DNA from 4 places in the Hydrogenophaga sp. OTU3427 genome. Region 1 is predicted to be linked to each of the others. Evidence: predicted binding sites of a transcription regulator. Region 1 holds the regulator's gene; each other region holds the start of a gene.
The links. The regulator sigma-54, encoded in region 1, starts transcription at its own class of promoters, with help from an activator protein. The targets are predictions, from matches to a motif close to TGGCANGNAANCTGCTTT.

Region 1 (7,488 bases):
GTGCGGTGGGGGCCCTGGCGGGTTTGGCGTCCTTGGCGGCCGGCGCGGCAGCGGGGGCTGCGGCAGGTGCGGGGGCCGTGGCCGCAGGCGCGGCAGCGGCGGGTGCGGCGGTCTGGGCCTGTGCCACAAAGGCAAAACCGGCCAGGGACAGGGCAACAAGAGACAGTTTCATCGAAGGTTCCTCACCTGATTGGGGTTGGCGCCGGGATTGGCACCGCCGCGCATCACACCCAAAAATCCGCCGGGTGGCAAGAAACTTGAAGCACATGTAACAGCGCTGTGGTGCCCTTGAAACAGCCGGCTCGTAAAATCCGCCGATGCTCCAAGCCAAAAACGAACTGCTCGCCGCCCTCGCGGGTGAGCTGGAAAAACTCTCGCCCGGCGCCGGCGCCAAGGCGGCCTTCGAGTCGCCCAAGGTGGCCGCCCACGGTGATTTCGCCTGCACGGCCGCCATGCAGCTGGCCAAGCCACTCAAACTCAACCCACGCCAGCTGGGCGAACAGCTGCGCGACGCGCTGCTGGCCACGCCGGCCTTTGGGCAGTGGGTGGAGGCGATCGACATCGCCGGCCCCGGCTTCATCAACATCCGCCTCAAAGCCGCCGCCAAGCAGCAGGTGGTGCGCGAGGTGCTGGGCGCGGGCGCAAGCTTTGGCCAGCAGCCGGCGCGCGGCGAACGTGTGCTGGTGGAGTTCGTCTCGGCCAACCCGACCGGTCCGCTGCACGTGGGCCACGGCCGCCAGGCCGCCCTGGGCGACGCGATCTGCAACCTGTTCGAGACCCAGGGCTGGGACGTGCACCGCGAGTTCTATTACAACGACGCCGGTGTGCAGATCAACACCCTGGCCACGTCCACCCAGCTGCGCGCCAAGGGCTTCAAGCCGGGCGACGCCGAATGGCCCGAGGTGGCCTACAACGGCGACTACATCGGTGATATCGCGGCCGACTACCTTGCCAAAAAGACCGTGCATTCGGACGACCGCGCCTTCACCGCCAGCGGCGACGTGGACGCGCTGGACGACATCCGCCTGTTCGCCGTGGCCTACCTGCGCCACGAGCAAGACCTGGACCTGCAGGCCTTCTCGGTCAAGTTTGACCAGTACTACCTGGAATCCAGCCTCTACACCAGCGGCAAGGTGGACGCCACCGTGCAGAAGCTGCGCGAGGCCGGCAAGACCTACGAGTTGGACGGCGCGTTGTGGCTGAAGTCAACCGACTACGGCGACGACAAGGACCGCGTCATGCGCAAGGGCGACGGCTCCTACACCTACTTCGTGCCCGACGTGGCCTACCACATCGCCAAATGGGAACGTGGCTTCACCAAGGTCATCAACATCCAGGGCACGGACCACCACGGCACCATCGCCCGCGTGCGCGCCGGCCTGCAGGCCGCGGGCGTGGGCATCCCCCAAGGCTACCCCGACTACGTGCTGCACACCATGGTGCGCGTGATGCGCGGCGGCGAGGAGGTCAAGATCTCCAAGCGCGCCGGCAGCTACGTGACGCTGCGCGACCTGATCGAGTGGACCTCCAAGGACGCGGTGCGCTTCTTCCTGCTCAGCCGCAAGCCCGACACCGAATACACCTTCGACGTCGACCTGGCGGTCCAGAAGAACAACGACAACCCGGTGTACTACGTGCAGTACGCGCATGCGCGCATCTGCTCGGTGCTGGCGTCGTGGGGCGGTGATGTGGCCACGCTGCGGGACACCGACCTCTCGGCCCTCACCGGCCCGCAAGCCCAGGCCCTGCTGCTGCAACTGGCCAAGTACCCCGAGATGCTGAGCGCCGCCGCCACCGACTTCGCGCCCCACGACGTGACCTTCTACCTGCGCGAGCTGGCGGCCAGCTACCACAGCTACTACGACGCCGAGCGCATCCTGGTGGTGGAGGAGGCCGTCAAACGCGCGCGCCTGGCGCTGGTCGCGGCCACCGCGCAGGTGCTGCACAATGGCTTGGCCGTGCTCGGCGTGAGCGCGCCGCAAAAGATGTGACAAGCATGAACAAGCAACTGGGTGGAACACTGATCGGCTTTGTGGTCGGCCTGCTGGTGGGTCTGGGCCTGGCCCTGGCCGTGGCGGTCTACGTGACCAAGGTGCCGGTGCCTTTTGTCGACCGCGGCGTGTCGCGCAAGCCCACGCAGGACGCCATCGAGGCCGAGAAAAACCGCAATTGGAACCCCAACGCCGGCCTGGCGGGCAGCAAGCCCGCCGCCGCGCCCAAGCCAGAGGCCGAGCCGACCGAGGGCGCGGTGAAGTCCGAAGGCAAACCCGCCCCCGTGGCGCCCACACCGGCCGTCAAGCCGGAAGCGGTCAAACAGCCTGCCGCCTCGGCCGATCCGCTGGGCGATCTGGCGCGCAGCCGCACCCAGACAGCGGCGGCCCCGGCGACGGCCGCGCCGGCCACCGCCGGGACCGAAGCCGATCCGTTTGTCTACTTCGTACAGGCCGGGGCCTTCCGCACCGCGGCCGACGCCGAGGCCCAGCGCGCCAAACTGGCCATGCTGGGTTTCGATGCCAAGATCAGCGAACGCGAACAGGCCGGCCAGACCGTCTACCGGGTGCGCACCGGCCCCCACCGCGCCAAGGCCGACGCCGATGCGACCCAGGCCAAGCTGGCCGGCAACAACATCGACGCGGCCCTGGTGCGTGTGCAGCGCTGAAGCGCCGACCCGCCGCCGTTCACGCTTTTTTGAACTTTTGCTGCGGTGCGGCGCTCCATGGGAGGCAACCGCCGTTATGGCAAGGAGATTGTTGAAAAATGCAACGTCGTGATTTCACCCAAGCTGTGCTGATGGCCGGCACCGCCACCACGGGCCTGCTGGGCACCGCCCAGACCCAGGCACAGACCGCCTTCAAGGAAGGCACCGACTACCTCAAGCTCAGCCGCCCGGCCCCGGTCGACGCCCCGGCCGACAAGGTCGAGGTGATCGAGTTCTTCTGGTACAGCTGCCCCCACTGCAACGCCTTCGAGCCCACGTTTGACGCCTGGGCCAAGAAGCAGCCGGCCCACGTGGTGGTCAAGCGCGCGCCGGTGGCCTTCCGCGACGACTTCGTGCCCCAGCAGCGCCTGTACTACGCGCTGGAAGCCCTGGGCAAGGTCGAGGAACTGCACCGCAAGGTGTTCCACGCCATCCACACCGAAAAGCAGCGCCTGACGACCCAGGAGCAGATCGCCGACTGGATCGCCAAGCAGGGCGTGGACCGGGCCAAGTTCCTGGAGGTCTACAACGCCTTCGGCGTCGCGGGCAAGGCCCGCCGCGCCAGCCAGCTGCAGGACGCCTACCAGGTGGACGGCGTGCCCTCGCTGGGCATCGCCGGCAAATACTTCACCTCGGGTTCGCTGGCGCAGAACATGCCGCGCACGCTGCAAGTGGCCGAGCACCTGATTGCCCAGTCGCGAAGCGCGAAATAAGCGCCCTTGGCGCCGTCCCCCAAAGCCCGCTGCGATCCAGCGGGCTTTTTTGTGCCCGGCCCGGAGCGCACACGGCAAAGTGCACGCTTACAATGCCATGCAATTTCCATGCCCTACACGCCGATGACCCGCACCACGTTTACCCGCACCTGCCAGGCCGGCCTGCTGGCCATGGGCTTGCTGTCCGGTGCCGCGGCCCTGGCCGCCAAGGCAGACCGCAACCAGCCCATGAATGTGGAGGCCGACAGCCTGCGCCATGAGGATGGCCGCCAGACCAGCGTCTTCACCGGCAACGTGGTGGTCAACAAGGGCAGCATCGTGATCCGTGGCCAGCAGATCGAGGTGCGCCAGGGACCGCAGGGCCAGCAGTTCGGCACCGTGCTGGGCAACACCAGCACCCAGGCCTTCTTCCGGCAGAAGCGCGACGTGGTGGACGAATACATCGAAGGCGTGGCCGACCGCATCGAATACGACAGCCAGGCCGACACGGTGCGCTTCATCGGCCGCGCCGTGCTGCGCCGCTACCGGGGCGCGAGCCTCAACGACGAGACCGCGGGCAACACCATCGTGTACGACAACAACGCCGACGTGTTCACGGTCGACGGCGGCGCGGCCGCGCGCACCCCCGCCAACCCGAGCGGGCGCGTGCGCGCCATGCTCACCCCCGTGCCCAAGGGCGACACCAGCGGCCCGGCCCCGGTGACCGCGCCCGCCCCCGACCTCAAAGCCACACCGGCCCTGGGCGAGGGCAAGCGGTGAGCGCCGCCGTCCCGCTCGCCACCCACCCCGCCACGCCGGCCATCAAACGCCGGCTGGAAGCGCGTGGCCTGCAAAAAGCCTATGGCAGCCGCAAGGTGGTCAAGGACGTGTCGCTGGCGGTGGACGAAGGCGAGGTGGTGGGCCTGCTGGGGCCCAACGGCGCCGGCAAGACCACCTCCTTCTACATGATCGTGGGCCTGGTGCGGGCCGACGCCGGGCAGATTTCCCTCGACGGCCAGGCCGTGGAGCGCCTGCCCATCCATCGCCGCGCGCGCCTGGGCCTGGGCTACCTGCCGCAGGAAGCGTCCATCTTCCGCAAGCTCAGCGTGGAAGACAACGTGCGTGCCGTGCTGGAGCTGCAGACCGACCCGGCCACGGGCAAGCCCTACACCCACGCGGCGCTGGAGCAGCGCCTCACGGAACTGCTCGAGGACCTGCACGTCTCGCACCTGCGCTCCTCGCCGGCACCGGCCCTGTCGGGCGGTGAACGCCGCCGGGTGGAGATCGCCCGAGCCCTGGCCAGCAACCCGCGTTTCATCCTGCTGGACGAGCCTTTCGCCGGCATCGACCCGATCGCCGTGATCGAGATCCAGCGCATCATCGGCTTCCTCAAATCGCGTGGCATCGGCGTGCTGATCACCGACCACAACGTGCGCGAAACCCTGGGCATCTGCGACCACGCCTACATCATCAACGAGGGCCGCGTGCTGGCCCGGGGCACGCCGGGGGAAATTGTCGAGAATGCCGACGTCAGAAGGGTTTACCTCGGCGAACACTTCCGAATGTGAGCGGCATGAAACAAAGCCTCTCGCTTCGTGTCTCCCAACACCTGTCGCTGACCCCGCAGCTGCAGCAGTCCATCCGGCTGCTGCAGCTCTCCACGCTGGAGATGGCGCAGGAGGTCGAGCAGATGCTCGACGAGAACCCCTTTCTGGAACGCAGCGAGGAAGTGGCCGAGCGCGAGGCCTTTGGCGTCGACGCGGTGGACGCGCCGGTGAGCACCGGCGATCTGGTCAGCGAATGGAGCGCGGACAACGCCAGCAGCAGCAACAGTTCCAGCAGCGAAGGCGATGACTTCAGCGAAGAAGTCGGCGGCAGCGAACCCGACTGGGAAGGCGACGGCACCGTCTCCTTCACGCCCGACGACGGCGAGTGGGGCGGCGAGGCCGCGCCCCGCAACCGCAACGACCCGCACGACGAGGAAACCGCCAGCGCCGCCGAGCTCGCCAGCGAACACATCAGCCTTCAGGCCCACCTGCACCAGCAGGCGCTGGGCCTGCGGCTCAACGAGGAAGAGCGCGCGGCGCTGTACTTCCTGATCGAGTCGCTCAACGACGACGGCTACCTGGACGAGCCCATCGCCGACCTGGCCGCCGCGCTGGCCGGCGACGACCTGGAGGCCCGCGAAGCCACCGAACAGGCGCTCAACCTGGCGCTGCACTGGCTGCAGCACATGGACCCGGCCGGCGTGGGCGCGCGCGATCTGGCCGAATGCCTGCGCCTGCAGATCGAGGAGCTGCGCAACAGCCCGGCCGCCCAGGCCGCGCTGGCCATGTGCGCCCAGCCGCTGGACCTGCTGGCCCGCCGCGACACCAAACGCCTGGCCGCCGCCTGCCGGCTCGACGAGGCCGTGGTGCGCGAGGGCCTGGCACTGATCGGCCACCTGGAGCCCAAGCCGGGCCGGCGTTTCGTCAACGTGGAGCGCAACGCCATCTTGCCCGACGTCATCGTCACCAAGGCCGGGCGCGGCTTCAAGGTCCAGCTCAACCCCGACGTGATGCCGCGCCTGCGGGTGCACGACATCTACGCCAACGCCCTGCGCCAGGGCCGCGGCGAAAAAGGCGAAGGCGCGGCCGGCATGCAGCAGCGGCTGCAGGAGGCGCGCTGGTTCATCAAGAACATCCAGCAGCGCTTCGACACCATCCTGCGCGTGTCCAGCGCCATCGTCGAGCGCCAGCGCAACTTCTTCATGCACGGCGAACTCGCCATGCGCCCGCTGGTGCTGCGCGAGATCGCCGACGAGCTGGGCCTGCACGAGTCCACCATCAGCCGCGTGACCACCGCCAAGTACATGGCCACGCCCTTCGGCACCTACGAGCTCAAGTACTTCTTCGGCTCCAGCCTGGGCACCGAGACCGGCGGCAACGCCTCCAGCACCGCCGTGCGCGCGCTGATCAAGCAGTTCGTGGCCTCGGAAGACCTGGCCAAGCCGCTGTCGGACAACCAGCTGTCCGAGATGCTCAAGGAGCAAGGCATCGAATGCGCCCGCCGCACGGTGGCCAAATACCGCGAGGCGCTGCGCATTGCGCCGGCCAATCTGAGAAAACGATGACCCCCGGGGGCCCGATCCGCCCAGAGGCGGTCCGGCGGCGGATCGAAAGGTACACATGAACCAACTGACGCTTTTTCTGCCCTGCGCCGCCGGCGTGGAGGACTTCCTCGCCGCCGAGGTGAAACGCATCGTCGGTGTGGCAGATGCCGACATGTCGCGCTCGCGCGGCGGCGTGTTGATCAAGGCCAGCTGGCGCGACGCCATGCTGCTCAACCTGCACAGCCGCCTGGCCCAGCGGGTGCTGGTGGAACTGGCCTACCAGCCCTACCGCAGCGAAGACGACATCTACGCCACCGCCTGCGACGTGGCCTGGGAAATCTGGATGACGCCGCGGCACACGCTCAAGGTCGAGATCACGGCCCAGCACAGCCCGCTCAAGAGCCTGAACTTCGCCGCCCTGCGGGTGAAGGACGCCGTCTGCGACCGCCTGCGCCACAAGACCGGCGAGCGCCCCAACATCGACACCACCTGGCCCGACGTGCGGGTCTTCGCCCACCTGACCGAGAGCCACTGCTCGATCTACATCGACACCTCGGGCGAGCCGCTGTTCAAGCGCGGCTGGCGCGAGGACAAGGGCGACGCGCCCTTGAAGGAAACCCTGGCCGCGGCCATGATCGCCGCCACCGGCTGGGACGGCAGCCAGGGCGCGGCCCAACCGCTGTACGACCCCTGCTGCGGCAGTGGCACGGTGCTGATCGAGGCGGCGCAAATGGCGCTGAACATCGCGCCCGGCAGCACGCGCCGGTTTGCCTTCGAGAAGCTGCTGCCCTTCCAGTCGCACGTGTGGCAGGGCATCAAGGCCCAGGCCCAGGCGGCGCAAAAGCCCTGGCCGCAGGGGCAGAAACCCTTCATCTTCGGCAGCGACGTGGCCTTTCGCATGGTCGACTTCGCGCAGCGCAACGCCCAGCGTGCCGGCGTGGCCCAGGCCATCGAGCTGCGCGGCGGTGACGCCCTGCAACGCATGCCGCCCACCGACACCCCCGGCG
Region 2 (7,488 bases), on a different contig from region 1:
CAGCCCCGAGATCTTCGACCTCAGCCCCGATGGCAAGACCGCCTACGTCTCCATCGAGGACGAGAACGTGATGGCCGCCTACGACCTGGACAAAGGCGGCAAGCTGTTCGAGGTCAAGACCGGCGGCGAACCCGAGGGCATCCTGGTCATGCCCGACGGCAAGACCGCCTACGTCACCTCCGAGGTGGCCAACGTGGTCCATCTGATCGACCTGCAGAGCCGCAAGGTGCTCAAGAACATCAAGGTCGGCAACCGCCCGCGCCGCTTTGCCCTGGCCGCCGACGGCAAGGAGCTGTGGGTCAGCAACGAGCTGGGTGCCAGCGTGACGGTGCTGGCCACCACCGACCAGAAGACCCTGGCGACGGTGGAGTTCAAGGTGCCCGGCATGCGCGCCAGCGACATCACGCCCGTGGGCCTGGCGCCCAGCGCCGATGGCAAGACCGTGTGGGTGGGCCTGGGCCGGGCCAACCACGTGGCCGAGGTGGACGTGGCGACGCGCCAGGTCAGACGCCAGGTGCTGGTGGGCAAACGCGCCTGGGGCCTGACCCTGCACCCCGACGGCAAGACGCTGTACGTGGCCAACGGTCTGTCCGACGACATGAGCCTGGTCGACACCCAGGCCGGCAAGGCGCTGCGCTCGGTGCCCGTGGGCCGCGTGCCCCACACCGTGCTGGTGACGCCCTGATGCGCCGCGCCGCTCTGGTCCTGCTGACCACGCTGCTCGCCCCGGCGGGGTGGGCCGCCAACACCACGGTGAACGTGGCGGTGGTCAGCCTGGCCGGCGACGCGCGCTACGCGCCGCGCCGGCTGGAGCGCGCCTACCCCGGCCACCCGGGCGGCAGTCCCTGGGCCGCGGCACAGCTGGGTGCCGACGACGCCCGGGTGGAGCTGGACACCGCCGGTGTCTCGCTCAGGCTCATCGACGCCGTGCTGCCCGGCGCAGACGGCCTGCCCAGGCTGCTGGCCGACCTGAAGGCGGCCAAGGTGCAGCACATCGTGGCCGCCCTGCCCACGCCCGAACTGCGCCAGCTGGTCGCCGCCGCGCCGGCCGCGCTGGGCGGCGCGCTGGTGATCAACACCTCGCAGGCGGACGATGCCCTGCGCGGCGCCCAGTGCGCCCCCCACCTGCTGCACACCCTGCCCAGCCAGCAGATGGGCAGCGACGCCCTGGCGCAGTACCTGGCGGCGCGCAACTGGCGCAAACTGCTGCTGCTGCAAGGCCCCTCGCCGGACGATCAGCTGATGGGCGAGGCGATGAACCGCTCCGCGAAACGCTACGGCCTCAAGCTGGTGGCGACCCGGCCCTTCAAGCTCTCCGGCGACCCGCGCGAACGCGATCTGGCCAACCCACGCCTGCTCACCGGTGACCGCGAACACGAGGTGGTGGCGGTGATGGACGCCGACGGCGAATTTGCCCGTGGCCTGCCCTACGCCACCCAGTGGCCGCGCCCGGTGGCCGGCGCCAGCGGCCTGGTGGCGCTGGCCTGGCACCCGCAGTGGGAACGCAACGGCGGACCGCAGCTCTCGCGCCGCTTCATGCGCGCGGCCCAGCGGCCCATGGCCGGTCACGACTGGGCGGCCTGGATGGCGGTCAAGGCGGTGGCCACGGTGCTGGCCGACAACCCCAAGGCGCCCATCGCCACCCAGCTGGCGCGGCTGCGCGGCGGCGCCATCGGCCTGGACGGCTTCAAGGGCCCGCGCCTGAGCTTTCGCCCCTGGGACGGGCAGTTGCGCCAGCCGCTGTTCATCAGCCACGTGGACGGCGTCGTGGGCACCGCGCCCCTGGACGGCGTGCTGCACCCGACCGAGGTGCTCGACACCCTGGGCGTCGACCAGAAGGAGTCCACATGTCCGGCCAAGTCCTGAGCAGCGCGCCCGCCTACGCACCCCATCCCGTGGGCCGGGGACTCCACCTGCTGCGCGCCCTGCGCGCGGTGGTGGGCCGCGAGCTGCGCAAGTTCCTGCGCCAGCCCTCGCGCCTGGCCTCCGCCCTGGTGCGTCCGCTGCTGTGGTTCGTGGTGTTCTCGGCCGGCTTCCACAACGTCTTCGGTGTGGCCATCGTGCCGCCCTACGAGACCTACATCGAGTATTCGGTCTACATGCTGCCCGGCCTGCTGGGCATGATCGCGCTCTTCAACGGCATGCAGAGTTCGCTCTCCATGGTCTACGACCGCGAGATGGGCGTGATGCGCCTGCTGCTCACCGCGCCACTGCCACGCGGCTGGCTGCTGGCCTTCAAGCTGCTCGCCGGCACCAGCCTGTCGCTGCTGCAGATGGCCGTGTTCCTGGCCATCGCCTGGGGCTTCGGCAGCCGCTTCGAGCTGGCCCACGCGCCCGGCCTGTTGCTGGCCATGGTCTGCGGTGCCACGCTGCTGGCGGCCCTCGGGCTGATGCTGTCGGTGTACGTCAAGCAGCTGGAGAACTTCGCCGGCACCATGAACTTCGTCATCTTCCCCATGTTCTTCATCAGCCCGGCGCTCTACCCGCTGTGGAAGCTGGAGGAATCGGGCGCCTGGTGGCTGTTCCAGCTGGCACAGCTCAACCCCTTCACCCACGTGGTGGAGGCCCTGCGTTTTGCCATGTACGGCCAGTTCAACGCGTTGTCCTGGGCCGTGGTGCTGCTGGGTGGCGCGGTCTTCTTCGGCCTGGCCTGGTGGGGCTACGACCCGCAGCGCGGCTGGATCAAACAAAAGGGAGGAGGCTGAACATGCACGCCCGTCGCACCTTGCTGCAACTGGGCGCCGGCCTGGCGCTGCCCACGGCCCGGGCCCAGGAAGACCCCACCGGTGGCGACCCGCTGGGCGCCATGACCTGGCCCACGCTGCGCCGCCAGCACCTGGGCCAGAGCCCCATGCGCTTCAGCCAGGAAGTGAAGGTTCTGGGCCCGGCCTTCGCCGACGACGCCATGAACGTGCCGCTGCTGGTGGACGCGCGCGCGCTGGCCGGCAGCGGTGGTGGCATCGCGCGCATCCGGGTGGTGGTGGACCGCAACCCGGTGCGCGAGGTGCTGGACTTCGAGCCGCTGCGCGCCCTGCCCATGCTGGCCTTTCGTTTCCGCCTGGAGCAGGCCTCGCCGGTGCGCGCCATGGTGCTCACGCGCGACGGCCAGTGGCACGTGGGCGGCACCTGGGTGCAGGCGGCCGGCGGCGGCTGCACGGTGCCCGGCCTCACCCGCGCCGACGGCTCCTGGAGCCGCACCCTGGGCCAGGTGCAGGCGCGGCTGTTCCCCAACGTGATCGAGGGCAGCCACCGGCTGCGCCTGCGCGTGATGCACCCCATGGACACCGGCCTGGTGGCCGGCATCCCGGCTTTCTACATCGAACAGCTGCAGCTGACCGACGCCCAGCAGCGCCCGCTGTGGCGGCTGGCCCTGCACGAGCCGGTGTCGGAAAACCCGCTGCTGACCTTCGAGCTGGGCGAGCGCCCGCAGGCCCCCCTGCGCCTGAGCGGGCGCGACAACAACGGCAACCTGATCGTGGCCGAGGTGGCGGCATGACGCGGCGGGTGCTCGCGGTTGTGCTGGCCCTGCTCGCGCAATGGGCGCCCCTGCCCGCGCGCGCGCAGGCCACGCTGGACTACGCGCTCACGCCGCGCCAGATCGCCCCGCGCACCTGGGTCATCGAAGGCGCGGTGGACGACTTCCGGCCCGCCAACGGCTGCAACATCATCAACACCGGCTTCATCGCCACCGGCGCGGGCGTGGTGGTGGTCAACACCGGCCCCTCACGCCGCTATGGCGAGCAGCAGCGCCGCGCGATCGAACGCCTCACGGCCGAGCCGGTGGTGCTGGTGCTCAACCTCAACCAGCACCCCGACTACTTCTTCGGCAACCAGGCCTGGACCGACACGCCCACGGCCGCGCTGGCGGGCAGCATGGCCGGCATGGTGGCCGAAGGGCCGAGCTACGCCGACAACCTCTACCGCCTGTGTGGCGGCTGGATGGCGGGCACCGAATCCACGCCGGCGCGCGAGGCCGTGGCGCCGCGCGCGTGGCAGATCGGCCAGCACAGGCTGCAGCTGCTGCGGCTGCAAGGCCACACCGGCGACGACCTGGTGCTGCTGGATCACGGCACCGGCGTGCTGTTCGCGGGCGGGCTGGTGTTCGCGCAGCGCGTGCCCACCACGCCCCATGCCGACATCGAGCGCTGGCTGGCCAGCCTGTCGCGGCTCGACACCCTGCTGGCGGCCGACAGCGTGGTCGTGCCCAGCCACGGCCCGGTGCACCGCGGCCACGCCGGCATCGAGCAGACGCGCGACTGGCTGCTGTGGGTGCGCGACACCCTGGCGCGCAGCGCCGAGCAGGGCCTGGACATCGGCGAGCTGATGCGCCAGCCCCTGCCCAGCCGTTTTGCCGGCTGGGCCGCGCAGCCGGCCGAATGGCACCGCACGCTGGCGGCGCTGTACCCGGCGTTCGAGGCACGTGCGCTGTTGCGTTCTGCGCCGCGCCAGTGATTCATTTCTGAACACTGTCACACCGGCGGCACAGCCGGTATGAAACGAAAAACCTATGGCAGCGGCTTTTGCCGCCCGCCAAGCCCGCCCACGGGCCCGTCCAGCTCGCAAAAACCGCATTTCGCCACTGGCACAGAAGTTGCCCCTCAGGGTCCGTGAACCGCATGGCAAAGCGCCTGCGGACACAAGGTAAACCCACGCCGCAGCCGCGGCGCCATCCACCACGAGACAGCAGGAGACAACACTGTGAAACGCACCCTATTGAGCCTTTTGGTCCTGGCCGCCAGCGCCCACGTGAGCGCCCAGGTGACCGACGCGATGATCGCCAACGACGCCGCCACCCCCGACAACGTGCTGACCTGGGGCCTGGGCACACAGGGCCAGCGCCACTCGCCGCTGACCGGCATCAACGAGAAGACCATCCAGCGCCTGGTGCCGGTGTGGTCCATGTCCTTCGGTGGCGAGAAGCAGCGCGGCCAACAGTCGCAGCCACTGGTCAACAAGGGCAAGATGTTCGTCACCGCGTCCTACTCGCGCATCTACGCGGTGGACAGCAAGACCGGCCGCAAGCTCTGGAAATACGAACACCGCCTGCCCGAAGGCATCATGCCCTGCTGCGACGTGATCAACCGCGGCGCCGCGCTCTACGACAACCTGGTGATCTTCGGCACGCTGGACGCCCAGCTCGTGGCCCTGGACCAGGACACCGGCAAGGTGGTCTGGCGCGAGAAGATCGACGACTACTCCGCCGGCTACAGCTACACCGCCGCGCCGCTGATCGCCGAAGGCCTGCTCATGACCGGCGTGTCGGGCGGCGAGTTCGGCGTCATCGGCCGCGTCGAGGCGCGCGACCCCAAGACCGGCAAGATGGTCTGGACGCGCCCGGTGGTCGAAGGCCACATGGGCTACAAAGACGGCAAGGAAAACGGCATCAGCGGCACCACCAACGCCACCTGGCCGGGCGAGACCTGGAAAACCGGCGGCGCGGCCACCTGGCTGGGCGGCACCTACGACGCCAAGACCGGCCTGGCCTACTTCGGCACCGGCAACCCCGGCCCGTGGAACAGCCACGTGCGCAAGGGCGACAACCTCTACTCGGCCTCCACCGTGGCCATCGAGGTCAAGACCGGCCAGATCAAGTGGCACTACCAGAGCACGCCCAACGACGGCTGGGACTACGACGGCGTCAACGAGTTCGTCACCTTCGACATGGACGGCAAGCGCATGGGCGCCAAGGCCGACCGCAACGGCTTCTTCTACGTCAACGACGCCGCCACCGGCAAGCTGGTCAACGCCTTCCCCTTCGTGAAGAAGGTCACCTGGGCCACCGGCATCGACCTCAAGACCGGCCGCCCCAACTTCGTCGACGAAAACCGCCCGGGCGACCCGACCGGCCCCGGCAGCGACGGCACCAAGGGCAAATCGGTGTTCGCGGCGCCGGGCTTCCTGGGCGGCAAGAACCAGATGCCCATGGCCTACAGCCCCAAGACCGGCCTGTTCTACGTGCCCACCAACGAATGGGGCATGGAGATCTGGAACGAACCCATCACCTACAAGAAGGGCGCCGCCTTCCTGGGCGCGGGCTTCACCATCAAGCCGCTGTTCGACGACCACATCGGCTCGCTGCGCGCGATCGATCCCAAGACCGGCAAGGTGGCCTGGGAAGTCAAGAACGAGGCCCCACTGTGGGGTGGTGTGCTGACCGCCGGCGACCTGGTGTTCTGGGGCACGCCCGAGGGCTACCTCAAGGCCGCCGATGCCAAGACCGGCAAGGTGGTGTGGCAGTTCCAGACCGGCTCCGGCGTGGTGGCCCCGCCCATCACCTGGACCGAAGGCGGCGAACAGTACGTGAGCGTGGTCTCCGGCTGGGGTGGCGCCGTGCCGCTGTGGGGCGGTGAAGTGGCCAAGAAGGTCAACTTCCTCGAACAGGGCGGCTCGGTCTGGACCTTCAAGCTGATGAAGTGATGGCACGCGCCACCCACCACTGGGTGGCGCTGGCCCTGGCCGGCGCCGCCCTCGCCCCCTGGGCCCGGGCCGGCGACGGCCCCTTCCTGCACACCACCACCGCCGTGGTGGAAGACGATGACGAGCGGGTGTTCGAATTCAGCACCACCCTGGTGAACCAGCGCCACCAGCGCGGCTGGCGCACCCAGCTGGGCTACAGCTTCTCCCCCACCCTGAGCGCCGAGCTGGAGCTGGGCCGCGAATGGGAAAAAGGCGCAACCGGCAGCGAACGCGAGCTGGGCGTGGGCCTGTGGCAGGCCTGGCTGGACCCCGCCCGCGAAGGCTGGGGCCTGGCCTCCAGCATCGAACTCGAATGGGCGCGCGCCACCGGCTCGCCGTGGCAGCGGCCGGCCTTGAACGCGGTGCTGGCCGCCTCGCTGCCGCTGCTCGACCACACGCTTTGGCTGCACGCCAACCTGGGCGCGCGCAACGCACCCGGTGACGAACACCGCCGCTGGGACGGCCTGTGGTCGGTGGCGGCCCAGTACAAACTGGCGCGGCGCACCGAGACCTTCATCGAAACCGGCGGCACCACCCGGGGCAGCGAACGCAGCACCCAGCTGGGCCTGCGCCAATGGCTGGTGCGCGAAAAGATCGCCGCCGACATCGGCATCGGCCGCCGCCTGGCCGATGGCGAGCGCCACCGCTTCGTGGCCATGCGCCTGTCCTTCTTCGACATCTCTCCTTAACGACTTTCAGGTTGCCCCATGCACGCGATTTCCTCTTCCCTCCTCCTGTCCACCGCCCTGCTCTGTGGCGCCGGTGCCTGGGCACAGACCACCCCCTCGGCGGCCGACCTGGCCAAGGCCAGCGGCTGCTATTCCTGCCACGCCAACGGCGAAAAGATCGTCGGTCCGGCGTTTGCGTCCATCGCCGAGAAATACGCCAGCGACAAGGACGCCGCCGCCTCGCTGGCCCAGTCCATACAGAACGGCTCCAAGGGCAAATGGGGCCGCATCGCCATGCCACCCCACGCCAGCCTCAGCAGCGCCGAACTCAAAACCCTGGCCAGCTGGGTGATGACGGTGAAGT
Region 3 (7,488 bases), on a different contig from region 1:
CCGGAGTGGGTGCGTGCCCTGCTGGCCGCCGGCAAGAACATCGAAGATTTCCGCATCTGAGCGGCGTTCGCGCCTGACATCACAAGGGGCGCACAATGCGCCCTTTGTTGTTTCTTGACTCTTGTCCGCCATGACACACCGCCGGTTCGACCTCATCGCCTTCGACTGGGACGGCACCCTGTTCGACTCCACGGCGCTCATCACCCAGTCCATCCAGGCGGCGGTGTTGGACGTGGGCGGGCGCATGCCCAGCCGGGAGCAGGCCAGCTACGTGATCGGCATGGGGCTGATGCAGGCGCTGGCGCACGCGGCGCCGGACGTGCCACCCGAAAAATATGCCGAACTGGGCGCCCGCTACCGCCACCACTACAGCAGCCGGGCGGACGAGTTGAGCCTGTTCGACGGCGTCCTGCCCCTGCTGGCCGACCTCAAGGCCCGGCAGCACTGGCTGGCCGTGGCCACGGGAAAAAGCAGGCGCGGGCTGGACGAATGCCTGCGCGCAGCGCCGCTGCAGGGGGTGTTCGACGATTCACGCACCGCCGACGAAACCGCCGGCAAGCCGCACCCGCTGATGCTGCAGGAGCTGATGGCCGTGTGGGGCGTGCCGCCCGAACGCACCCTGATGATCGGCGACACCACCCATGACCTGCTGATGGCGCAGAACGCGGGTTGCGCGAGTGTGGGTGTGGCCTACGGCGCACACGACCACGCCGGCTTCGAGGCCCATGGCCCACTGTTCGTCGCACACTCGGTGCGCGAGCTGCACGACTGGCTGCTGAACAACGGTTAAGAACTTGTCCGTCAATTGGGGGGCCCGCCTAATTGACGGACAAGTTCTAAGCGCTCATCGGGCGTGGGTCACGCCGCCGTCGACCACCAGGGTTTCGCCAACGACGTAGTCGCCGGCCCGCGAGGCCAGGTAGATGGCCGCTGCCGCCAGGTCTTCGGGCTGGCCCACGCGCCCAGCCGGGATGCGGCGGCTGGTGTGTTCTTCCTCATCGCGCGCCGCGCGGTTCATGTCGGTGGGAAAGGCCCCGGGCGCGATGGCGTTGACCACGATCTGTTCGCCCACCAGTTGCAAGGCCATGCGCTTGGTCAGGTGGATCAGGCCGGCCTTGCTGGCCGCGTAGGGGTAGGTCTCCAGCGGGTTGACCGACAGACCGTCGATGGACGCGATGTGGATCACCTTGGCCGGGCGGCCGCTGGCCGTGGCGGCGGCGCGCAGTGCGGGCGCCAGTGCCTGGGTGAGGAAGAAGGGCGTCTTCAGGTTGAGATCCACCACCTTGTCCCAGCCGCTTTCCGGAAACGCATCAAAAGGCGCGGCCCAGGCGGCACCGGCGTTGTTGACCAGGATATCCAGCGTGGGCTCATGCCGCAGGTAGGCCTGCGTCAAGGCCGCGATGCCGGCGGCGCCGGACACATCGGCCGGCAGCGACACGCAGTGGCCCAGGACCGACAGTTCCCGGGCCGTGGCATCGCAGGCTTCGGCCTTGCGTGCGCTGATGTAGACCCGGGCGCCCTGGGCCAGGAAGCCCTCGGCGATCATGCGGCCGATGCCGCGCGAGCCGCCGGTGATGAGCGCTGTGCGGCCTTCGAGGGAAAACAGGTGGCGTGTGTCCATGGTCGGGTGTGGCTGCGGTGGGGATGCCGCCGAGCATAGGGTGGTGCCGGCGCGGCGGGCGTCACCTGGGCGCCAGACGGGCCTGTGCGGTATGCTCGCGCCCTCGCTTTTTGGCCGTTTGTGCCCGCTACCCCATGTTGCCGTTGCAGGAAATCTTGTTCTCCCAGGGCTTCGGCACCCGCCGCGTGTGCTGCGGTCTGGTGCAGCAGGGCCTGGTGCAGGTCGGGCCGGAGCGCACGCCCTGCGACGATCCCTGGACCGAATTCGAGACGCAGGGCCTGGTGTTCACGGTCCAGGGCCGGGACTGGGCTTTTCACGAACGCGCCTACCTGATGCTGCACAAGCCGGCCGGGCATGAATGTTCACAAAAACCCAGTAACCACCCCAGCATCTTCACGCTGCTGCCCGGGCCGCTTCGCGCGCGTGGCGGTGGCGCGGCGGCCGGCGTGCAGCCGGTCGGGCGGCTGGACCAGGACACCACGGGCATGCTGCTGATGTCGGACGATGGCGCCTTCATTCACCGCATGACCTCGCCGCGCCACCACGTACCCAAGGTCTATGAGGTGGGCGTCAAGCACGCGCTGGACGACAAGCAGGTGTCGCGCCTGCTGGACGGCGTGGTGCTGGACGACGACCCCCGGCCGGTGCGTGCCGCTGCCTGCGAGGCGGTGGCGCCGCTGCACCTGCGGCTGACCCTGACCGAGGGCAAATACCACCAGGTCAAGCGCATGGTGGCCGCCGTGGGCAACCGGGTCGAAACCCTGCACCGCTCGCGCATCGGCGACCTGGATTTGCCGGCCGATCTGCCGCCCGGCGCCTGGCGCTGGCTCACCGCCGACGAGGTGGCGGCCCTGTCCAAGAAGCAGCCCGCCTCAGGCAAGGCCTGAGACAAACGCCATCACCCGCTCTGTGAGCGCGTCGAACTGGTCGCGGTGGGGGCTGTGGCCGCAGTCGGGCAGTTCCAGCCGCTGGGCCTGGGGCACGGCCTGGGCGACGGCGTCGAGCTGGGCCAGGGTGCCGTACTCGTCCTTCAGGCCTTGCACCGCCAGCAGCGGGCCTGCGATGTCGCGGCAGATGGCGCGGATGTCGAAGGCGCGAAAGGCTTCGGACAGCCAGATGTCGTTCCATTGCCAGAAGGCGTTGTCCACATCCGCATGGTGGCGAGCCAGGCGGCTGCGCAGACCCTGCTGCCCGCCGCTGGCGAGGTAGGTTTCGCGCGCCTCGGCGATGGCCTTCAGGGCGATGTCCTCGATCATGAGGTGCGGCGCCATCACCACGCAGCCGGCCACGGGGCGGCGCGCGGCGTGCAGCAGCGCAATGGTGGCGCCATCGGAGTGGCCCACCAGCACCGGGCGTTCGACCCGCAGGGCCTGGAGCAGCCGGGGCAACACCCGCCAGGCTTCGTGGTGCATGTAGTGGGTCGTGTGGCGGCCGCTGGACCACAGCCCGTTCGGTGGCGCGGCCCGGTGCTCGCCGCGCACATCGGGAATCGGGTCCGAGCGTCCGTAACCCCGGCGCGAATATAGCCAGCCGGCCCGGCCGGTGGCGGCACACAGGGCTTGTGGCCAGTCGCGCCCGCGCTGGGTCCACAGGGACACGCTGCCCAGGCCTTCGTGCAGGAACACCAGGGGGGCCAGATCGGACGCGCCGTCGATGTGGCGCACTTCAAGCGTCACGCCGTCCAGGGCGATGTGTGGGGGCAGGGCAGGGCTGGGCATCGCGGCATCGTAGCGGTTCCGATGTATTCTTGAACCATGGGTTTGATCTTTGATTCGTTCTGGCGTGCCACCGCCTACTGCCTGCACCCGCGCGTGATCGCGCTGTCGGTGCTGCCGCTGATCCTGATGGTGGGGCTGTCTTTTGCGCTGGGTTATTTCTTCTGGGAACCGGCCGTCAGCGCGGTCGCCGGGTGGCTGCAGAGCTACGCCCTGATGGAGACCTTCCTGGCCTGGCTCGACCAAGTCGGCGCGGGGGCTTTCCGCGCCGTGTTCGCGCCGCTGCTGGTGCTGGTGGCGGCCACGCCCGTCATCGTGTTCGTCACCCTGCTGCTGGTGGCGGTGAGCATGACGCCGGCCATGGTCGAGCTGGTGGCCCAGCGGCGGTTTGCGTCGCTGGAACGCAAGCAGGGCGGTGGCTTGCTGGCCAGCGTGCTGTGGTCCCTGGGCTCCACCGTGCTGGCCGTGCTGGCCATGGTGTTGTCCATGCCGCTGTGGCTGGTGCCGCCTCTCGTGCTGGTGTTGCCACCGCTGATCTGGGGTTGGCTGACCTACCGCGTGTTCGCCTTTGATGCCCTGGCCGCGCACGCCAGCAAGGACGAGCGCCGTGCGCTGATCATGGGGCACCGCGGGCCGCTGCTGACGATGGGCGTCATCACCGGCTTTCTGGGAGCTGCGCCCGGCCTGCTGTGGGCCTCGGGCGCCATGTTCATCGCCATGGCACCCTTGCTGGTGCCCTTGGCCATCTGGATCTACACCCTGGTTTTCGCCTTTGCCTCGCTGTGGTTTGCCCACTACCTGCTGGCCGCGCTGGAGCGGCGGCGCCAGCAGCAAGCCCTGGTGCCCGCCGCGGCACCGGCCAGCGGCTCGGCCGGTGTGCCGCAGCCCGAGATCATCGACGTGGTGGCCAAACCCGTTCCCTCCGCCACGCCGGCCTTGCCCGGCCAGCCTCAGCCATGAACGCCAGCACACCAGAAGCCGCGTCGGCGGTGCCCGACATCGGCCTCGTCATCGTCGGCGACGAAATCCTTTCGGGCAAACGCGCCGACAAGCACCTGAGCAAGACCATCGAATTGCTGGGCGAGCGTGGCCTGACGCTCAGTTGGGCACGCTACGTGGGCGACGACCGGCGCCAGATCACGGCCGCCTTGCGCGACGCGTTCGCGCAGCCGGGCATCGTCTTTTCCTGTGGTGGCATCGGCGCCACGCCCGACGACCACACGCGCCAGTGCGCCGCCGCCGCGCTGGACCGGCCGCTGGTGTTGCACCCGCAGGCACGCGACCTGATTCTGGAGCGCATGCAGGACGTGGCCAAGGAGCAGGGACTGCCCTATGAGCCTGAGCGTTCCGACAACCAGCACCGCCTCAACATGGGCGTGTTTCCCGAGGGCGCGGCCATCGTGCCCAACCCCTACAACAAGATTCCGGGCTTTCAGTGCCAGGGCGCGGGCGGCGGCACCGTGTTTTTCCTGCCCGGTTTTCCGGTGATGGCCTGGCCCATGATGGCCTGGGCGCTGGACACGCATTGCAGCGCCTGGTTCCATCGGCAACGCTGGGTCGAACGCTCTGTGATCGTTTTTGGTGCAATGGAGGCCAGCCTGACGCCCCTGATGGAGCGCATCGAGGCCGAACACGCGGGCATCAAGGTGTTCAGCCTGCCCAGCGTGGACCACGCGGAATATGGTCGCCACATCGAATTGGGTGTCAAAGGCGACGAGATCGGCAGTCTGCCGGCTTTTGAGGCTCTCAAGGCCGGGCTGTTGGCTTTTGGTGCACCCATGGGCCCCGAGATGGTGCGCTGAGGGTGTTCGTTGCAAAACAGATGCATCTTTTTGGTGCATTTGTGGGCCTGATCAAATGTTTGTGCTCGTTGGGGCCCGGCGGCAGAACCACCGGCGCCAGCGTGCACAATATTGAGTCTGACGCAGCGACCGGCGTGCCACACCAAGGTGCGCGCTGGCACAAAAGCTGCTTCACTCATTCCCGTCATTCCACTTTTTACCCAACCTGTACCAGGAGAGTTTCTGATGGCCAAGACCGTCGCTGACGTGATGCAAATGGTGAAGGACAACGAAGTCAAGTTCGTTGATTTCCGTTTCACCGATACCCGCGGCAAGGAGCAGCACGTCACCGTGCCGGTGTCGCACTTCGACGAGGACAAGTTCAGCTCTGGCCATGCGTTCGATGGCTCCTCGGTGGCCGGCTGGAAGGGCATCGAAGCGTCGGACATGCAACTCATGCCCGACCCGAACACCGCCAACATCGACCCCTTCTTCGAAGAGACCACGCTGTTCCTGCAGTGCGACGTGATCGAGCCGGGCGACGGCAAGGCCTACGACCGCGATCCGCGTTCCATCGCCAAGCGCGCCGAAGCCTACCTGAAGGCCTCGGGCCTGGGCGACACCGCCTTCTTCGGACCGGAACCTGAATTCTTCATCTTCGACGGCGTGCGCTGGAGCAATGAACCCGGCAAGGTCATGTTCGAGATCGAAGAATACGAAGCCCCATGGAACTCGGGCGCCAAGCTCGAAGGCGGCAACCGCGGCCACCGTCCCACCGTCAAGGGCGGCTACTTCCCCGTGCCCCCGGTCGACAGCACGCAGGACATGCGCGCCGAGATGTCCCTGATCCTCGAATCCCTGGGCATCCCCGTTGAAGTGTTCCACCACGAAGTGGCGGGCGCTGGCCAGAACGAAATCGGCACCAAGTTCAGCACGCTGGTCGAGCGCGCCGACTGGACGCAGGTCCTGAAGTACGTGGTCTGGAACGTGGCCAACGCCTACGGCAAGACCGCCACCTTCATGCCCAAGCCCTACGCTGGCGACAACGGCTCGGGCATGCACGTGCACCAGTCGATCTGGAAAGACGGCAAGAACCTGTTCGCCGGTGACGGTTACGCCGGCCTGTCGGACTTCGCGCTGTACTACATCGGTGGCATCATCAAGCACGCCCGTGCCCTGAACGCCATCACCAACCCCGGCACCAACAGCTACAAGCGCCTGGTGCCCGGCTTCGAAGCCCCGGTGAAGCTGGCCTACTCGGCCCGCAACCGCTCGGCCTCGATCCGCATTCCGTATGTGGCCAACCCCAAGGGCCGCCGCATCGAAGCGCGTTTCCCCGATCCTTCGGCCAACCCCTACCTGTGCTTCTCGGCACTGATGATGGCCGGTCTGGACGGCGTGGAAAACAAGATCCACCCGGGCGAAGCCGCCACCAAGGACCTGTACCACCTGCCGCCCGAAGAGGACAAGCTGGTGCCCACCGTCTGCCACAGCCTGGACCAGGCGCTGGACTACCTGGACAAGGACCGCGCCTTCCTGACCAAGGGCAACGTGTTCACCGACTCCATGCTGGACGCCTACATCGAGCTGAAGATGGGCGAAGTCACGCGTTTCCGCATGGCACCGCACCCGGTCGAATACGACATGTACTACAGCCTGTAAACCAGGTAACCGTGGTGCAAAGGGACGGCTTCGGCCGTCCCTTTTTGTTTTCTCGCCCAGAGTGCGGGGCACTTTTGGGCGATACTGGAATTCACCATTTCAGGCCGGTCTGCCACGCTGCGCAGTTTCTGGAACGTTCGACATGCCCGACCCCGCGATGAAACCTCTTCTCCCCGCTTTTGGCTGGCGCACCGCCTGGCTGGCCGTGTTGTGGCTGGCCACCGCGGTGCCGGTGCTGGCCCAGGACCGCATCTACCGCTGCGGCAACGAGTACACCAACGATCCGGGCGACGCCAAGGCGCGGGGTTGCCGCGTGGTGGAAGGGGGCAACGTCACCGTGATCCAGGGCGTCAAGCCTGCGGCGCCGGCCGCCGCTTCGGGCGGCGGCGGTGCAGCCCGCTCGGCGCCACCGTCGGGCGCGGCGCGCAACGACAACGAGCGGGTGGACGCCAATGCGCAGCGCGCGCGTGACGCCGATGCGCGGGCCATCCTTGAAGCCGAGCTGCGCAAGGCCGAAAGCCGCCTGACCGGCCTCAAGGCCGAATACAACAACGGCGAGCCCGAGAAGCGCGGGCCCGAATTCCGCAACCACCAGATGTACCTCGACCGCGTGGCCGAACTCAAGGCTGGCGTCGCGCGGGCGCAGAGCGATGTGGAAGGCATCAGGCGCGAGCTGGCCCGGCTGCCCAACGCCCAGGCCGCCTCCACC
Region 4 (7,488 bases), on a different contig from region 1:
GAAACCCACCGGTATGCCGATCGCCGCCGCCATGCCGAAGCCCACGGCCACGCGCTGCAGCGAGGACAAGACGTTCCAGCCGATGCCCTGGTCGTTGGGGCCGTTGCGGTAGAAGGGGTCGCTGAACAGTTTGACGGCGGCCTCCCAGGTGGTGGCCGGCGAGGGGATGCTGCTGCCGGTGGAGACCGACACCAGGGCCCAGATGCCGATCAGCAGGCCGAGGCCGAACAGCGGCGGCAGGACGCGCAGCCACAGGCCGCGCCAGTCGAAGGACGGGCGGCTGGGTGCCGCCGCGACGGGGGCCGTCACGGGGGGGGCCTTGGCGGCGGGCCGCGCGGCGGCCGAGGGCGTGGCGGTGCTGGTGTTCATGGAACTCGCCTCCAGGGGTGAGTGAAAAACGGCGCTGACCATGGCTGTCTCCTTCAGGCTTTCACTTTGAAACTGTCGGCGTACTTGACCGGGTCCTTGCCGTCCCAGGTCACGCCGTCAATGAACTTGTGCGTGCGCAGGTCGCTCTTGGGCAGGCTGACCTTGGCGGCGCTGGCGGCCTGCTTGTAGATGTCGATGCGGTTGATGGACTTGGCCACGTTCAGGTAGTCCGGGTGGTCCTTCATCAGGCCCCAGCGCTTGTGCTGGGTCAGGAACCACATGCCGTCGGACAGGTAGGGGTAGTTCACCGCGCCGTCGTTGAAGAACTTCATGTGGTTGGGGTCGTCCCAGGTCTTGCCCAGGCCGTTCTGGTAGCGGCCCAGGATGCGCTGGTTGATGGCGTCCACGCTGGTGTTCACGTAGGCGCGGTCGGCGATGGTCTCGGCCATCTTCAGCTTGTTCTGCAGGCCGGCATCGATCCATTTGCTGGCCTCCAGGATGGCGGCGGTCACGGCGCGCGCCGTGTTGGGGTTCTTCTGCACGAATTCGGACGTGGTGCCCAGCACCTTTTCGGGGTGGTCCTGCCAGATGTCCTGCGTGGTCACGCCGGTGATGCCGATGCCGTCCATGATGGCGCGGTGGCCCCAGGGCTCGCCCACGCAGTAGCCGTCCATGTTGCCCACGCGCATGTTGGCCACCATCTGCGGCGGCGGCACGGTGATGATCTTGGCGTCCTTCATCGGGTTGACGCCATAGCTGGCCAGCCAGTAGTACAGCCACATGGCGTGGGTGCCGGTGGGGAAGGTCTGGGCGAAGGTGTATTCGCGCTTTTCGCTGCCCATCAGCTTGGCCAGCGAGGCCCCGTCCACCGCGCCCTTGTCGGCGATCTTCTTGCTCAGGGTGATGGCCTGGCCGTTGTGGTTCAGGTTCATCAGCACGGCCATGTCCTTCTTGGGGCCTGCCGTGCCCAGGTGCACGCCGTAGATCAGGCCGTACAGCACGTGGGCCATGTCGAGTTCGCCGTTGACCAGCTTGTCGCGCACGCCGGGCCAGCTGGCCTCCTTGGTGGGGATGATCTTGACGCCGTACTTCTGGTCGATGCCCAGCACCGATGCCATGACCACGCTGGCGCAGTCGGTCAGCGGGATGAAGCCGATCTTGACTTCCTTCTTCTCGGGGGCGTCGGAGCCGGCGGCCCAGGCGCCGTGGTGGCCCAGCGTGCTGAACAGGGCACCGGTGGCCAGTGCGCCCCCGGTCTTGATGAAGTCGCGGCGCGAGGCGGCCGCGGTGGCGGCGCTGGTGCCTGCAACGGGGGGGTTTGCCGGTGTGTCCATGGTCAACTCCTGTAAGCCAATAAAAAAATGCGGTTCCGGAAAGCACAACGGCGTCCATCTTCGGAGTGCGGATGCACTGCGATGACGGACGCCGTTGTCCTGTGTCTGGCTGACTGTTGGCACCCACCGCCCTTGGCGGGTGCCGCACCAAGGACTAAGCAGTTTGTGTGCCAGGTCGGTGTGGCGGGTTGAGGACCGAAGATGGCGCCTGAATGGGCCGGTGCAGAGGGTGCAAGCCACTTGTTGGTGCATCCCGCCGGGGGCAGGCACAGCTCTTGTGCGTTGCAGCATCCGGCGCTCCGCCGGGGTCAGTACACCGTCAGCGTTCGGTCTGTGGCAGGTCCGCCAGGGCCAGCACCGACTCGGCCACGTCCACCAGGCGCCGGTTCTGGTTCATGGCCAGCTGGCGCAGGGTCTTGTGGGCCTCGGCCTCGCTGATCTGGCGTTGCGCCATCAGCAGGCCCTTGGCGCGCTCGACCAGCTTGCGCTCGTTGAGGCTGGCGCGCGTGGTGTCGAGTTCCGCCGACATCGCCTGCAGACGCTTGGCCTGTGCCTGCACCAGGTCCAGCACGGAACGGTCGAGGTGCGAACCCAGCGGGTAGCTGGGCGCTGCCGGCGTGGCGTCCTGGGGTTCGTCGAAATAGGACAGCGACACGGCTTCGTCCGGTGTGCCGGCCACGTGGCTGTGGATGCCGTCGAGCGCGCTCAGCTCGTGTTCGAGGTTGTCGCGCCGGAGTTCGCACAGCGCCCGCAGGTCGGCGCTCAGGTGGTCTTCCACCGCCTTCATCGCGTTCATGCGGTCGGTGCAGATGTCGAACCAGCGCTGGCTGAGTTCGGGATTGAGGGGCCCGCGTTCGCCGGCGGTGCACAGGATGCGGCGCATGCGTTCCAGCGCGGCCTGGGTGCTGGGCACGTCGCAACGCTGCCACAGGGCCACCGCGTCGGGGTGGGCGAACTGGGCAAAAACCTCCAGCGCCCGCTCCTGCGAGTCGATCAGGTAGAGCAGCCGCTGCTGACCGGCGCCGTCGACCTGGCCGCTGGCGAACAGGGCGGAGCCGGTGGCGCGCTCCTGGCCCGCGAACTCCTTGCTCTGCATGAAATTGAACAGGCCCACCAGCAGGCGCGAAATGGCCGGATCGCTGGCGGTGTCCGCCGCCTCGAAGATCACCGCCAGCAGGCCGGCGATCAGGCGTGTGTAGGCGGCCGACGAGCGGGTGGGCGTCCACGCCCCCGACGCCACCTGCTGGCGCAGGGCGGGCAGGGCGGCCAGGCCATGCAGCACGTAGGCGATGCGAGCAAACAGGCGCGCGCCGTGGCCCAGCCGGGCGGCCTCGGTGTCGAGCCGGTCAAAGTGCGCGCACAGCGCGGACTGGGCGGCCCCGGTGTTGGCCACCTGCGCCAGCCGCTCGGCGCCAAAACGCTGGCCAGCCGACGCCAGGTACAGGTTGCTCATGCCACGCTCGCGCTGCAGCTCGTGGACCAGCCCGGCGCTGGCGTCCACCAGGGTGGCGGTCAGCGTCAGCTGCTGCAGCTCGGCGATTTCACAGCGCTTGGCTGCCAGGAGGAAATGGAGGCCTGATTTCATGGTGCGCCCTGGGTGCAGCAATAACCGTGCCCTGTTGCGGTGCATCCGGGGCACACCCGCCGCTTACACTCGGCGCCATGTTGATCCTGGGTATCGAATCGTCCTGCGACGAAACCGGCGTGGCGCTGGTGGACGCCTCCGTGGCCGCCACCGCCGCCGGTGTGCCGCGCCTGCTGGCGCACGCCCTGCACAGCCAGATCGCCATGCACCAGGCCTATGGCGGGGTGGTGCCCGAGCTGGCCAGCCGCGACCACATCCGCCGCGTGCTGCCGCTGAGCACCGAGGTGCTGACGCAGTCCGGCCGCACGCTGGCCGAGGTCGATCTGATCGCCTTCACCCGTGGCCCCGGCCTGGCCGGCGCCCTGCTGGTGGGGGCCGGGGTGGCGGTGGCCATGGGTGCCGCGCTGGGCAAACCGGTGCTGGGCATTCACCACCTGGAGGGGCACCTGCTGTCGCCTTTTCTGAGCGCTGATCCGCCCGAATTTCCCTTCGTGGCCTTGCTGGTGTCGGGTGGTCACACCCAGCTGATGCGGGTGGACGGCGTGGGCCGCTACGAGCTGCTCGGCGAGACCATCGACGACGCCGCCGGCGAGGCCTTCGACAAATCGGCCAAGCTGCTGGGCCTGGGCTACCCGGGCGGGCCGGCCTTGTCGCGCCTGGCGCAGCAGGGTGACGGCACGGCCTTCAAGCTGCCGCGCCCGCTGCAGCACAGCGGCGACCTCGACTTCTCGTTTGCAGGCCTCAAGACGGCGGTGCTGACCACGCTCAAGAAACAGCTGGCCCAGCACGATGTGGCCACGGTGGCCGATCTGCCGCCCCAGGTGGTGGCCGACATCGCGGCGTCCACTCAGACCGCCATCGTCGAGGTGCTGGTCAAGAAGGCGCTGGCGGCGGTGGCCCAGAGCGGCCTCAAGCGCCTGGTGGTGGCCGGTGGTGTGGGCGCCAACAGCCTGCTGCGCCAGCAGCTCAACGCCGGCTGCGCGGCGCGCCGGGTGCGCGTGCATTACCCCGAGCTGGACCTGTGCACCGACAACGGCGCCATGATCGCCCTGGCCGCCGGCATGCGCGCCCAGGCCGGCCTGCTGCCCGCCGCCGAGGCCGGCATGAGCTACCGGTTCGACGTCAAGCCGCGCTGGCCCCTGTCCGAGCTCGCCAGCCAGCCTGTTTGAATAGAAAGCACACCGTTCATGAGAGACATCGTCAGCGCCCTGGAGGGCTCCCGCATCCGCGAGGTGGCCAACGAAGGCCTGGGCCGCGAGGGCGTGCTCAAGTTCTGGTTCGGCGAAAGCGACGAGGTCACGCCGGCCTTCATCCGCGAGGCCGCGATCGCCTCCATCAACGAAGGCGAGACCTTCTACGCCCACAACCTCGGCCTGGTCGAGCTGCGCGAGGCCCTGGCGGCCTACACCGCGCGCCTGCACCCGGCCCAGCCCGCCGCGGCGCTGGCCGAGCGGCTGGCCGTCACCTCTGGTGGCGTCAACGGCCTGATGCTGGCCTGCCAGGCGCTGGTGGACGCGGGCGATGAGGTGGTGGCGGTGACGCCGGTGTGGCCCAACCTGGTGGCGCAGCCGGCCATCATGGGCGCCATCGTGCGGCGCGTGCCGTTGCGCGTGGGCGCGGGCGGCGCCTGGCAATTGGATCTGGAAGAGCTGCTGGCCGCCATCACACCACGCACCCGCCTGCTGGTGGTCAACGCGCCCAACAACCCCAGCGGCTGGACCCTGAGCGCCGACGAGCAGCGCGCCATCCTGGCGCACTGCCGCCGCACCGGCACCTGGATACTGGCCGACGAGGTGTACGAGCGGCTGTATTACGCCCCAACAGCCAACGGCTGCGCGCCGAGTTTTCTGGATCTGGCCGAGCCCGATGACCGGCTGGTGGTCACCCACAGCTTCTCCAAGAGCTTTCTCATGACCGGCTGGCGCCTGGGCTGGCTGGTGATGCCGCCCGGGCTGACCGCGCCCATGGGCAAGCTGATCGAGTTCAACACCTCCTGCGCGCCGGTCTTCGTGCAGCGCGCCGCGCTGCAGGCCCTGGCCCGCGCCGACGAGGTGACCCCCGCCCTGGTGGCTCATCTCAAGACCTGCCGCGACACCCTGGTGCCTGCGCTGCAGGCCCTGCCCGGCATCGAGGTTGCCACGCCGCTGGGCGGCATGTACGCCTTCTTCCGCATCCAGGGCCAGGACGACTGCCTGGACGTGGCCAAGCGCCTGGTGCGCGAGGCCGGCCTGGGCCTGGCGCCGGGCAGCGCCTTCGGGCCGGAAGCCGCCGGCTGGCTGCGCTGGTGCTTCGCCAGCCGCGACACCGGTCGCCTGGTGGAAGGTGTGGATCGACTCCGGCGCTGGCTCGGGCTATAATCACCGGTTGCTGCCCGTTTGGGCGGCATCTTCACGCCTGCTGTGGCGCCGCCGACCGGGATCTGTCCCGGGGCTGCGGACCCGCTGCGACAGGTCGCATGTCACTCTAGGAAATCGAAATGATCGCTCAATCCATCAAGGCCGAAGTCATTGCGGCCAACGCCCGTGGCGCTGCCGACACCGGCAGCCCCGAAGTCCAGGTCGCCATCCTGACCGCTCGCATCAACGAACTGACCCCCCACTTCAAGACCCATGCCAAGGACCACCACGGTCGTCGCGGTCTGCTGCGCATGGTCAGCCGCCGCCGCAAGCTGCTGGACTACCTGAAGTCGCGTGACGCCGACCGTTACGTGGCCCTGATCGCCAAACTGGGCCTGCGCAAGTAATTGCTCTAGCCAAGTGGCCAAAAACGCCTGGGTTGGTTCGCTGGCTCAGGCGTTTTTCGCTTCTTTTCCGCGTTAGTTCATCGGAAACACCACCACAGCAGAGCGAAGCTGTGTCATTCCAACGGGTCTGCCCCAGGCCCGCAGCCCCGCTGGAATGGCATCGTGTTCTGCAACTGTGGGTTCCGGGCACCGGGTGCTGCCACAAGCACCTCATCTCCAGGAGAACCACATGACCATGTTCAACAAAGTCACCAAGACCTTCCAGTGGGGCCAGCATTCGGTCCGCATGGAAACCGGCGAGATTGCCCGCCAGTCCAGCGGCGCCGTGCTGCTCGACATGGAAGGCACCGTGGTGCTGGCCACCGTGGTGGCCAAGTCCGACGCCAAGGCCGGCCAGGACTTCTTTCCGCTGACCGTCGATTACATCGAGAAGACCTACGCCGCCGGCAAGATCCCCGGCAGCTTCTTCAAGCGCGAAGGCCGCCCGAGCGAACTCGAGACCCTGACCAGCCGCCTGATCGACCGTCCGATCCGCCCGCTGTTCCCCGAGGGCTTCTTCAACGAAGTGCAGGTGGTCATCCACACGCTGTCGCTGAACCCCGAAGTGGACGCCGACATCGCCGCCATGATCGCCACATCGGCCGCCCTGTCGGTCTCGGGCATCCCCTTCAACGGCCCCATCGGCGCCGCCCGCGTGGGCTACGTCAACGGCCAGTACGTGCTGAACCCGGGCCAGACCGAGCGCAAGAACTCGTCCATGGACCTGATCGTGGCCGGCACCCAGGCCGCCGTGCTGATGGTCGAGTCCGAAGCCCAGCAGCTGAGCGAAGAGATCATGCTCGGCGCCGTGGTGTTCGGCCACGAGCAGGGCAACATCGCCATCGCCGCCATCAACGAGCTGGTGCGTGACGCCGGCAAGCCCGAGTGGAACTGGCAGGCACCGGCCAAGGACGAGGCCCTGATCGCCAAGATCGACGGCCTGGCCAAGGCCAAGCTCGAAGCCGCTTACCAGATCCGCAACAAGCAGGCCCGCACCCAGGCTTGCCGCAGCGCCTATGCCGACGTGATGGCCGCCCTGAAGGCCGAAGGCGTGGCCTTCGACAGCGTGGCCATCGAAGGCCTGCTGTTCGAGATCGAAGCCAAGATCGTGCGTGGCCAGATCCTGGCCGGCGAGCCCCGCATCGACGGCCGCGACACCCGCACCGTGCGCGCCATCGAAATCCGCAACGGCGTGCTGCCGCGCACCCACGGTTCGGCCCTGTTCACCCGCGGTGAAACCCAGGCGCTGGTCGTGGCCACGCTGGGCACCGACCGCGACGCCCAGCGCATCGACGCCCTGGCCGGCGAGTACGAAGACCGTTTCATGCTGCACTACAACATGCCTCCCTTTGCCACTGGCGAAACGGGTCGCGTGGGTTCGCCGAAGCGCCGCGAAATCGGCCACGGCCGCCTGGCCA

Region 2: the regulator sigma-54 is predicted to act here: its motif matches at 4,581-4,598, upstream of AAHB17_RS12705 (PQQ-dependent methanol/ethanol family dehydrogenase).
Region 3: the regulator sigma-54 is predicted to act here: its motif matches at 5,294-5,311, upstream of glnA (type I glutamate--ammonia ligase).
Region 4: the regulator sigma-54 is predicted to act here: its motif matches at 1,859-1,876, upstream of AAHB17_RS03550 (CmpA/NrtA family ABC transporter substrate-binding protein).

The regions. Positions count from the first base shown of each region.
Region 1 covers NZ_JASATI010000011.1:24,653-32,140, forward strand. The annotation lists gene AAHB17_RS08835 (PsiF family protein) at 1-172, opposite strand, end outside; gene argS (arginine--tRNA ligase) at 318-1,991, shown strand; gene AAHB17_RS08845 (SPOR domain-containing protein) at 1,997-2,659, shown strand; gene AAHB17_RS08850 (thiol:disulfide interchange protein DsbA/DsbL) at 2,758-3,411, shown strand; gene lptA (lipopolysaccharide transport periplasmic protein LptA) at 3,520-4,170, shown strand; gene lptB (LPS export ABC transporter ATP-binding protein) at 4,167-4,958, shown strand; gene AAHB17_RS08865 (RNA polymerase factor sigma-54) at 4,964-6,502, shown strand; gene AAHB17_RS08870 (THUMP domain-containing class I SAM-dependent RNA methyltransferase) at 6,558-7,488, shown strand, end outside.
Region 2 covers NZ_JASATI010000019.1:18,572-26,059, reverse strand. The annotation lists gene AAHB17_RS12730 (PQQ-dependent catabolism-associated beta-propeller protein) at 1-685, shown strand, start outside; gene AAHB17_RS12725 (branched-chain amino acid ABC transporter substrate-binding protein) at 685-1,866, shown strand; gene AAHB17_RS12720 (ABC transporter permease) at 1,848-2,705, shown strand; gene AAHB17_RS12715 (quinoprotein dehydrogenase-associated SoxYZ-like carrier) at 2,708-3,496, shown strand; gene AAHB17_RS12710 (quinoprotein relay system zinc metallohydrolase 1) at 3,493-4,452, shown strand; gene AAHB17_RS12705 (PQQ-dependent methanol/ethanol family dehydrogenase) at 4,714-6,417, shown strand; gene AAHB17_RS12700 (hypothetical protein) at 6,417-7,145, shown strand; gene AAHB17_RS12695 (c-type cytochrome) at 7,164-7,488, shown strand, end outside.
Region 3 covers NZ_JASATI010000028.1:3,902-11,389, reverse strand. The annotation lists gene AAHB17_RS16000 (H-NS histone family protein) at 1-60, shown strand, start outside; gene AAHB17_RS15995 (HAD family hydrolase) at 131-790, shown strand; gene AAHB17_RS15990 (SDR family oxidoreductase) at 845-1,621, opposite strand; gene AAHB17_RS15985 (16S rRNA pseudouridine(516) synthase) at 1,759-2,508, shown strand; gene AAHB17_RS15980 (alpha/beta fold hydrolase) at 2,494-3,339, opposite strand; gene AAHB17_RS15975 (EI24 domain-containing protein) at 3,376-4,296, shown strand; gene AAHB17_RS15970 (competence/damage-inducible protein A) at 4,293-5,138, shown strand; gene glnA (type I glutamate--ammonia ligase) at 5,364-6,779, shown strand; gene AAHB17_RS15960 (hypothetical protein) at 6,937-7,488, shown strand, end outside.
Region 4 covers NZ_JASATI010000004.1:33,750-41,237, forward strand. The annotation lists gene ntrB (nitrate ABC transporter permease) at 1-411, opposite strand, end outside; gene AAHB17_RS03550 (CmpA/NrtA family ABC transporter substrate-binding protein) at 423-1,703, opposite strand; gene AAHB17_RS03555 (nitrate- and nitrite sensing domain-containing protein) at 2,023-3,288, opposite strand; gene tsaD (tRNA (adenosine(37)-N6)-threonylcarbamoyltransferase complex transferase subunit TsaD) at 3,366-4,457, shown strand; gene AAHB17_RS03565 (pyridoxal phosphate-dependent aminotransferase) at 4,476-5,645, shown strand; gene rpsO (30S ribosomal protein S15) at 5,765-6,031, shown strand; gene pnp (polyribonucleotide nucleotidyltransferase) at 6,261-7,488, shown strand, end outside.